DNA from 4 places in the Streptomyces sp. NPDC048275 genome. Region 3 is predicted to be linked to each of the others. Evidence: riboswitches for the same ligand, from Rfam matches in the RefSeq annotation. Region 3 holds a riboswitch; each other region holds the start of a gene.

Region 1 (2,190 bases), on a different contig from region 3:
CGCTGAGCAGGACGTACCGCTTGTGCTTGACCGCGTCCATGTTCCTGGTGACCGGGTTGGACTCCAGGAACTCCATCTTCTTGGCGGCGCTCTCGGCGGTCTGCGACTTGCGGGTGAGGTCGCCGATCACCAGGACGTCGGGGTCGCGGTCGGCGACGGTCTCCCAGTTGATCTGGGGCCACTCGTCGGTGGTGTCGTCGAACACGTTCTTCGCGCCGAGGGTGTTGGTCATGAGGCCAGGTGCACCGCAACAGCCCGCCATATAAGGGGAGTCGGAGTTGGCGAACCAGTACAGGAGGGTGACGTCCGAGGCGTCGAGCCCCTTCGTCGCCTTCGCCACCCGGGACTTGAGGTCCGCGACCAGTTCCTCACCTCGCTCTTCCACGCCGAAGACGCGGGCCAGATCACGGACTTCGCGGTAGACGGTGTCCACGGTCAGCGGCTTCGTGCGCACGCCGTCGCCGTCGCCGCTGTTGTCCTTGCCCTCGCAGTCGGAGGGGGAGAGATACGTGGGGACGCCGAGCTTCTCGAACTGCTCGCGCGTGGCCACGCCGCCCTTGCCGAGCGTGGAGGCGAACGAGGCCGCGACGAAGTCCGGTTCACGGTCGAGGACCGTCTCGAAGGACGGCGCGTTGTCCGCCAGCCGCTTCACCTTGGCGTTCGCCTTCTCGAGCCCCTTCGTCACGGGGTCGGTCCAGGTGGCCGTACCGACCATGCGGTCGGCAAGACCCAGGGAGAGCATGATCTCGGTGGTGCCCTGGTTGAGGGAGACGGCGCGCTGCGGTCCGGCCCCGCTGACCTTCACGTTCTGCCCGCAGTTCTCGATCGACCGCGATGTGTCCGCCGCCGATCCCTCGGATCCGCCTGCGCCTCCACCCCCGCAGCCGGCAAGGAGGACTGTCCCGCACAGGAAGGCGGCGGACAGGGATGTGGCGCGCGTGACGGACACTGCTGTTCCTCTACGTCAAGGGCCCGTACGCGGGGCCCGACCGTACCGTGTGCCAGCAGGTTTTCGGACTCGGGGTCACTCGGACACGGCGCCTTCCCGGACCTCACTGGTCCAGTGGCCGAATAGCCGTGCCCGTCACCCTCACCGCTGCGCGTCAGTCCCGGATTCACACCGGATTCCCTGACCTTCGTACGTCGTCGTACGAAGGTGCGACTGGCCAGCGCAAGCTATCACGAGGCTCGAAGAGAAGAGCCGAGTCCCGGGACGTGGGGCCGGGCGGACGACCGCCGGCTTCGACGAAGCGCGCCATCACAAGCGCAGCTCCGTCGAGCGGGCGAACAATCGGCTCAAGCGGCACAGGACCGTGGCCACGAGGCACGACAAACGTGACAGACGTGACAGAGGTGAATCCTGTGTGCGGTCGGACCGCTCAGACGGTTCCGCAGTCCGAGATGACGATCTTCTTGGCGGTACCACCGGAGCGGCTGCCGAGCGCCTCGATCGCCTTCACGACGTCCAGGCCCTCCACGACCTCACCGAAGACGACGTGCTTGCCGTCGAGCCAGTCGGTGATGATCGTGGTGATGAAGAACTGCGAGCCGTTGGTGTTCGGGCCCGCGTTGGCCATGGACAGCAGGCCCGGCTTGGTGTGCTTGAGCTGGAAGTTCTCGTCGGCGAACTTCTCGCCGTAGATGCTCTTGCCGCCCGTACCGTTCTGGTTGGTGAAGTCACCGCCCTGGAGCATGAAGTCCGGGATGACCCGGTGGAACGGCGAGCCCTTGTAGCCGTAGCCGTGCTCGCCGGTGGCCAGCTCACGGAAGTTCCTGGCCGTCTTCGGGACGACGTCGTCGTACAGCTTGAACTCGATGCGGCCGAGTGGCTCGCCGTTCGCGGTCACCTCGAAGAAGACGTTCTGGCTCATAGCTCTGCCCCTCTGGATTCGAATGGTCGCACCCGAGCATAGAAGATCTTCGTACAAAGGCCTGACAGGCGGCCCCAGTGTCCGCTTGATCACATCCCCGGGCCGTCTTCGCTCTTTCGCGAGCAGCTGCGGCACCAGGGCCTGTCGTTTGGATCAGGTCGCGGGGAATCGACGATGCCTTGTCGCCGCAGACGCGCGTGCCAGACCCCGCTCACCGGCGTGATCCAAACGACAGGACCTAGGTGCCGCCGGTGGAGCCCTTCCACCAGACGAAGACCTCGGTGCTCGGCCGGCGTTCGGAGAACCGGGCCGACGGGGA
Region 2 (2,190 bases), on a different contig from region 3:
ACCCGTCGCCCCTGCCTGTGCCGTGAGCACTGCTGGGGACCGGGCGGGAGGTTTCGTACGAGGGGGCTGCGGGGCGTCAGGCAGCGCCGCCGCGACGGCTCCTGAGCCACCACACCGCGCCGCCGATCGCGAGGACGGCGATGCCGATACCGACGGGCACGGCGACGGACATACCGTCGTCGTCCGATTCCTTCGCCACCGGCTTCGCGGACGCCGACGGCGCCCCGGAGGTGGGCTCGCCCGAGCCGGTGCTGGGCGAAGGCGAAGGCGAGGGCGAGGGCGAGGCCGTCGTCGTCTGTCCGGTGGGGCTGGGGCTGACGGGTTCGGCGCCGGGGGCGGCGGGCTTCAGCTCCAGGCGGGGTGCCGGATGGCCGTGGCCGTCCTCGCTCACCTCTTCGTCCAACTCGATCCAGCGGTCGACCTGGCCGTCGCTGTAGGTCTGCAGGGTCTTGAAGTCCAGCACCTTGACGTCGGGCAACTGCCGTACGGTGACGACGTACTCGGCGTCCTCGCCCACCGCGAGCTTCGGCCCGGACACGATGTACCCCCGGTTGGTGGGCGCGAGCTTCCAGCCCTTGGGCCCTTCCTTGTAGGAGATGTCCTGCGGGGTGATGCCTTCGGGCAGGATCACCTCCAGCTTGCTGATCCCCGCGGAGCCGGACTCCGACTCCGCGGTGAAGGTCAGCGCGACATTCTGGTCGAGGGCACGGGCGCCCTCCGCCTCGACCTCCGTATGGGCGGCCGCCGGTCCGGCGGTGGCGACGGCGACCGCGAGCGCGACCGCGGTGAGGACGCCGGAACGGCGAAGACTGAACGGCGATGTGAGGCGCGACACTTGTGGCTCCCTTGTGCACTGACTGTGGTCGGTGAATTCAAGCGCAGGCAAAGACTCGGAGCCAGGTGTGAGCGCATGCGCCGCCTTCACACCTCTGTGCCCCGCTTGTCACCCTCCCGGTGCACGCACTACTGTCACGACGCCTTGGTGCACGGGAAATCCGGTGTGATACCGGTGCGGCCCTCGCCACTGTGATCGGGAAGTCCGGCTCCAGCCCTCGCGGGCAGCCACTGGGTCCTCGGACCCGGGAAGGCGGAGTACGGGCGGTGGTACCCGTCAGCCAGGAGACCGGCCAAGGCGCGTCAACCATCCACGAGGTGCTGGAGAGGGTCTGCTGAGCCATGCACATAGCCGAGGGTTTTCTGCCCCCTGCGCACGCGGTCGCCTGGAGCATCGCGTCAGCGCCATTCGTCGTCCACGGAGTACGGTCCCTCACCCGTGAGGTCAGAGAGCATCCCGAGAGCACCCTGCTCCTGGGCGCCTCCGGAGCCTTCACGTTCGTCCTGTCCGCGCTGAAGCTGCCCTCCGTGACCGGGAGTTGCTCGCATCCCACCGGCACGGGGCTCGGCGCCATCCTGTTCCGGCCGCCGATCATGGCGGTGCTGGGCACCATCACCCTGCTCTTCCAGGCGCTGCTGCTCGCGCACGGCGGCCTGACCACACTCGGCGCCAACGTCTTCTCGATGGCGATCGTCGGGCCCTGGGCCGGGTACGCGATCTACCGGCTGTTGCGGCGGTTCGACGTGCCGCTGATGGTCGCGGTGTTCTTCGGCGCGTTCGTGGCCGACCTGTCCACGTACTGCGTCACCAGCGCGCAGCTGGCGCTCGCGTTCCCCGACCCGAGCAGCGGGTTCCTGGGCGCGCTCGGCAAGTTCGGCTCCATCTTCGCGGTCACCCAGATCCCGCTGGCGGTGAGCGAGGGGCTGCTGACGGTGCTGGTGATGCGGCTGCTGGTGCAGTCCAGCAAGGGTGAGCTGACCCGGCTCGGGGTCCTGCTGGCCGGCAAGAAGACCGAGGCGGTGGCCCGATGAGCAGAAACACGAAGATCAACGCCTTGCTGCTGCTCGTCGTGGCCGCGCTCGCCGTACTGCCGCTGGTCCTCGGCCTCGGCGACCACAAGGAGGAGCCGTTCGTCGGCGCCGACGCCGAGGCGGAGACGGCGATCACCGAGATCGATCCGGACTACGAGCCCTGGTTCTCGCCCCTGTACGAACCGCCGTCCGGCGAGATCGAGTCGGCGCTGTTCGCCCTCCAGGCCGCGATCGGTGCGGGCGTCCTCGCCTACTACTTCGGTGTGCGCCGCGGGCGGCGCCAGGGCGAGTTGCGAGCCCGGGCTCACGAAGGAACGGCCCCTG
Region 3 (2,190 bases):
CGCCATGTGGGCCGTCGTCAACTGGCAGGACGTGGCCCGGCGTTACGCCGCCGCCAAGGAGCGCGGCGACAGCCTGCTGCTCGCGCCGTGACGCCGTAGCGCAGGCATGATGCCCTGCCTTGTGATCGTCTTCTCAACCTTCACGTGGCAGGCAGCACAGCGAAGGGCTCCCGCAAGGACGTGACGTGCGGGAGCCCTTCTGCTGCTTCAGCTCGCGACCAAGCAGGTGAGCCAGTCACCGTGGCGAGTGAGGTCAGCTCCTGCGGCCACGGCGTACGGGACCAGGCCGGGCTTGGCGGGTTCGGTGGCAGACGGCGACGCCGACTCCCGCGTGGGGGAGGGGAGTCGGGTCCTGTTCGCCGCCACCGGGGCCCCTAGGGCCTGTCCGGCGGATCATGCCGGAGACGCGGGGTCTGGCACGCCGATCTGCGGCGTTGTCGTCGGTTGCCGACTCCCCCACTCTCGGCTTCGCTCGAGCGGGGGGACCCCCATCGCGTCGACGCCCTCCTCCGCCTTGCAGCTCGACGCACCAGACCCCACTCACCTGCGCCGACAAGGCACCACTGCTTCCCTCCGACTTGATCCGCCGGACAGGCCCTAGCCGTCCGGCGCGAGAGAAGCAGATCACGCCAGGTGCCTGGTCTTGGCCATGTACCCGCCACGCGGTACCGTCGGTGCCATATCGACGACGGCAAGACGGAAGCCGGTGGGAATCCGGAACGGTCGCGCCACTGTGTGCCACCCCTTTTGCGAGAGGGGGGCGAGTCAGACCCGTAGCCGTCGTCCAGTGCACCACCGATATGGGACGCGAACTCCCAGAGGAGGCCCTGCCATGGCGCAGCATGTCGCCCCGTCGACCGCCACCACCCCCGCTCTCCCCGCCAAGCTGCCGATCGGCGCGATCGTCCCGTGGGCGGTCTTCTTCGGCATCCTGATGCTGGTCCTGCTGTACTTCGTCGGCGCCGAGCAGGGCGCCATGTCCGTCGTCTCCGGCGAGGACGTCCATGAATGGGTGCACGACGCCCGCCATCTGCTCGGCTTCCCCTGCCACTGACCCGAGGGGAACCAGCACTCATGAACTCCGCAACAGTGAGAAACCTTCTCGTGCGGGGCATGCTCGCCGGCCTCGGCGCCGGCGTACTCGCCCTGATTGCCGCCTATTTCCTCGGTGAACCGAATGTCGACAAGGCGATCGGCTTCGAGGAGGCCCACGCCCCCGCGCACGAGCACGAGGTGGAGATCGTCTCCCGATCCCTGCAGTCCACCGCGGGCCTGGCCACCGGCGTCCTGATCTACGGGGTCGCCTTCGGCGGCATCGCCGCCCTCGCTTACTGCTTCGCGCTCGGCCGTATCGGCCGCTTCAGCCCTCGGGCCACCGCGCTGCTGCTGTCCGGCTGCGCTCTGCTCGCGGTCTACGTGGTTCCGTTCCTGAAGTACCCGGCCAACCCGCCGGCGGTCGGCAACGGCGACACCATCGGCAAGCGGACCACGCTGTACTTCCTGATGATGGTGCTCAGCGTCCTTCTCGCGATCGCCGCCACTCTCCTGGGCAAGCGGCTCGCACCGAAGCTGGGCACCTGGTACGCCACCGTCGCCGCGGTGGCCGCCTTCGCCCTGGTGATCGGGCTCGCGTACGCGTTCCTGCCCGTCGTCAACGAGGTGCCGAACGACTTCCCGGCCACCGTGCTGTGGCGGTTCCGCCTCTCCGCACTGGCCATGCAGGTCACCCTGTGGGGCGGATTCGGCCTCGTCTTCGGCGAGTTGGCCGAGCGGCTGCTGAATCCCAGGCCTGCGACGGTCGCCGCGGGCCGGCCGGTCGCCGCGCCCAACTGACGTGACCCGCCACACGAGTGAGGGCCCGCGGAACCATCCGGGGGCCCTCTCGCGTTTTCCGGGCACCCACGCCATCGGACCACGGACAGGACATGACGCACGGAACGGACCGATTGGACGGGAACCACCCGGGTGAGGAGCGGAGGAACCGAGTGGCCAGACGACCCCAGCCGCGCCACATCACCCTCGGCGGACGTGAGGCGGTCGCCCTGACGGTGGAGGAGTACGAGCAGCTGATCGCCAGCCGACGGCAGATCGGCGGCCAGAGCGCCCGGGTACGGGTGCTCGCCCACAAGGCGAAGCGCACCGAACAGCTCCTCCAGGAACTGGAGACCTTGATCGGGGCCCCCGCGGTCT
Region 4 (2,190 bases), on a different contig from region 3:
GCCATCTGGACGCTCTCCCGCCGCCAGCCGGTCACCGTCGACAACGTCAACGAGGTCGCCGCCGAGCCCGCGGGCGTCGTCACCACGGCGATCGCCGCGGTCACCCCGCCGCCCGCCGGCACCGTCACCGACGACCTGAAGGCCACCATCCCGTCCCCGGGCACGGAGCCCACCCAGCCGGCCACGGTGTAAGGAATCAACAGCATGCACATCGACTGGGCAGCCCTGGGCTCCGTCTTCGGAGTCAGCCTCGTGACCACCGTGGCCCTCGTCGGCCTCTTCACCCTCGGCATCGTCGGCCTCTCCAAGCGCGAGTCGGCGTCGGCGCAGGGCGGCTCGGCCACGCTCGCGGTCACCGGCGCGTACGTCTGCTTCGCGGCGTGCGCGGCGGCGGTGTCGTACGGGATCTATCTGATCGTGGCCTGACAACACCGCGCGCTCCTGGACCCACCGCACTGCCTTCGCCCGCGCCGCACGGTCCTCGCCGCCCTGTTCATCGGTCGCCCTTTCCGGGCGCCGGCGAGCAGGGCGGTTCCTTTTTGGGGCACTTCGGATGGCTACGCTCCGCAGCCACAAGCACAGCCACGAAATGCCGCCCCTCACAGGGAAATTCATGCCAATTCGGTCTCGGCGGGCAGGTCGGCGCGGTAGCGGTGTGGGCCTCGGCACACTCTCCCCGCGCAGGTCAACAGCAAGTTGACGGGTCTTCCGACCCCGTGGTGGACTGCCGGAGCCAAGTACGGCGACAGGAGAGGAAGCCGGTGTGAATCCGGCGCGGTCCCGCCACTGTCACCGGGGAAGGAAGTCCCCGGGAGCCAGGAACTCTCATCGCCGGTCTCGTCGAACCAGGGCGTGGACACCCTGAGTGAGGACATATCGCCATGCGCGGCTGCCCAAGTGCGTTGCCTAGGACGCGAACGACCCGAACGACGGTTGTGCCCGACCTGACGGTCGGCTGAACCGATGCGTGCCGATCGCGTCTTCGCGTACGGCGCCGCCGCCGGACTCCTCGGTGACCTGCTGCTGGGCGATCCGCGCCGCGGGCATCCGGTGGCCGCGTTCGGGCGGGCCGCCGGTGCCGTGGAGCGAGTGCTGTGGCGCGACCACCGCGGGTGGGGCGCACTGCACACGGCCGTGTGCGTGGGCGGCGCCGCCGGGATCGCGGCGCTCGCGAGCCACTCCGTACGTCGATCTCGTACCGCTTCCGTCGCGCTGACCGCCGCCGCCACCTGGGCCGTCGTCGGAGGGACCTCCCTCGGGCGGGAGGCCCGGACGATCGGCGACGCGCTCGCGGTCGGTGATGTCGAGGCGGCCCGGGAGCGGCTGCCGCATCTGTGCGGGCGGGATCCCCAGGCTCTCGACGCGGACGGCGTCGCGCGGGCCGTCGTCGAGTCCGTCGCCGAGAACACCTCCGACGCCGTCGTGGGAGCTCTGGTGTGGGGGGCCGTGGGGGGCGTTCCCGGGCTGGTCGCCTTTCGCGCCGTGAACACGCTCGACGCCATGGTCGGGCACAGGTCCGCCGAGTACCGGCGGTACGGGTGGGCTTCCGCGCGGCTCGACGATGTCGCGGGATGGCCGGGGGCGCGGCTCACGGCCGTACTCGCCGCTGCGGCCGGAGGGGATCCGCGGGGCGCCGTGCGCGCCTGGCGTGCGGACGCCCGCAAGCATCCGAGCCCCAACGCCGGACCCGTGGAGGCCTCGTTCGCGGGGGCGCTCGGGGTGCGGCTCGGCGGGACCCTCTCGTACGGAGGAAGGGTCGAGCACCGGCCCGTACTCAATGACACGGGTCGCGCCGTCCGAGTCGGCGACATCGAGCGGGCGGTACGGCTGTCGCGGCGCGTGAGCCTGCTCGCGCTCGGCGTGTGCGCTGTCGGACGGATGCTTTCCAAGGGAGACACATCATGAGCGGCGGTCTCCTCGTCGCCGGCACCACCTCCGACGCCGGCAAGAGCGTCGTGACCGCCGGGATCTGCCGGTGGCTGGTGCGGCAGGGGGTCAAGGTCGCGCCCTTCAAGGCGCAGAACATGTCGCTGAATTCGTTCGTGACGCGTGAGGGCGCCGAGATCGGGCGGGCGCAGGCCATGCAGGCGCAGGCCGCGCGCGTCGAGCCCACCGCGCTCATGAATCCCGTGCTGCTCAAGCCCGGCAGCGACAGGAGCAGTCAGGTCGTCCTCATGGGCAAGCCCGTGG

What was found. Region 3 has a riboswitch for cobalamin ahead of AB0D57_RS45690 (CbtB-domain containing protein). Riboswitches for the same ligand answer to the same signal wherever they lie in the genome.
Region 1: another riboswitch for cobalamin. It lies ahead of AB0D57_RS06280 (ABC transporter substrate-binding protein); the one in region 3 lies ahead of AB0D57_RS45690 (CbtB-domain containing protein).
Region 2: another riboswitch for cobalamin. It lies ahead of AB0D57_RS06310 (energy-coupling factor ABC transporter permease); the one in region 3 lies ahead of AB0D57_RS45690 (CbtB-domain containing protein).
Region 4: another riboswitch for cobalamin. It lies ahead of AB0D57_RS39465 (cobalamin biosynthesis protein); the one in region 3 lies ahead of AB0D57_RS45690 (CbtB-domain containing protein).

Annotation. Positions count from the first base shown of each region.
Region 1 covers NZ_JBEZLR010000006.1:108,834-111,023, reverse strand. Annotated here, with positions in the region: gene AB0D57_RS06280 (ABC transporter substrate-binding protein) at 1-949, opposite strand, end outside; cobalamin riboswitch at 986-1,182, opposite strand; gene AB0D57_RS06275 (peptidylprolyl isomerase) at 1,380-1,871, opposite strand; partial or broken gene AB0D57_RS06270 (methyltransferase domain-containing protein) at 2,110-2,190, opposite strand, start outside.
Region 2 covers NZ_JBEZLR010000006.1:114,711-116,900, reverse strand. Annotated here, with positions in the region: gene AB0D57_RS06315 (DUF1775 domain-containing protein) at 77-835, opposite strand; cobalamin riboswitch at 964-1,147, shown strand; gene AB0D57_RS06310 (energy-coupling factor ABC transporter permease) at 1,177-1,866, shown strand; gene AB0D57_RS06305 (energy-coupling factor ABC transporter substrate-binding protein) at 1,863-2,190, shown strand, end outside.
Region 3 covers NZ_JBEZLR010000166.1:730-2,919, forward strand. Annotated here, with positions in the region: gene AB0D57_RS45685 (superoxide dismutase) at 1-91, shown strand, start outside; cobalamin riboswitch at 656-797, shown strand; gene AB0D57_RS45690 (CbtB-domain containing protein) at 833-1,054, shown strand; gene AB0D57_RS45695 (CbtA family protein) at 1,075-1,833, shown strand; gene AB0D57_RS45700 (hypothetical protein) at 1,986-2,190, shown strand, end outside.
Region 4 covers NZ_JBEZLR010000107.1:2,971-5,160, forward strand. Annotated here, with positions in the region: gene AB0D57_RS39455 (inorganic phosphate transporter) at 1-192, shown strand, start outside; gene AB0D57_RS39460 (hypothetical protein) at 205-426, shown strand; cobalamin riboswitch at 703-846, shown strand; gene AB0D57_RS39465 (cobalamin biosynthesis protein) at 964-1,905, shown strand; gene AB0D57_RS39470 (cobyric acid synthase) at 1,902-2,190, shown strand, end outside.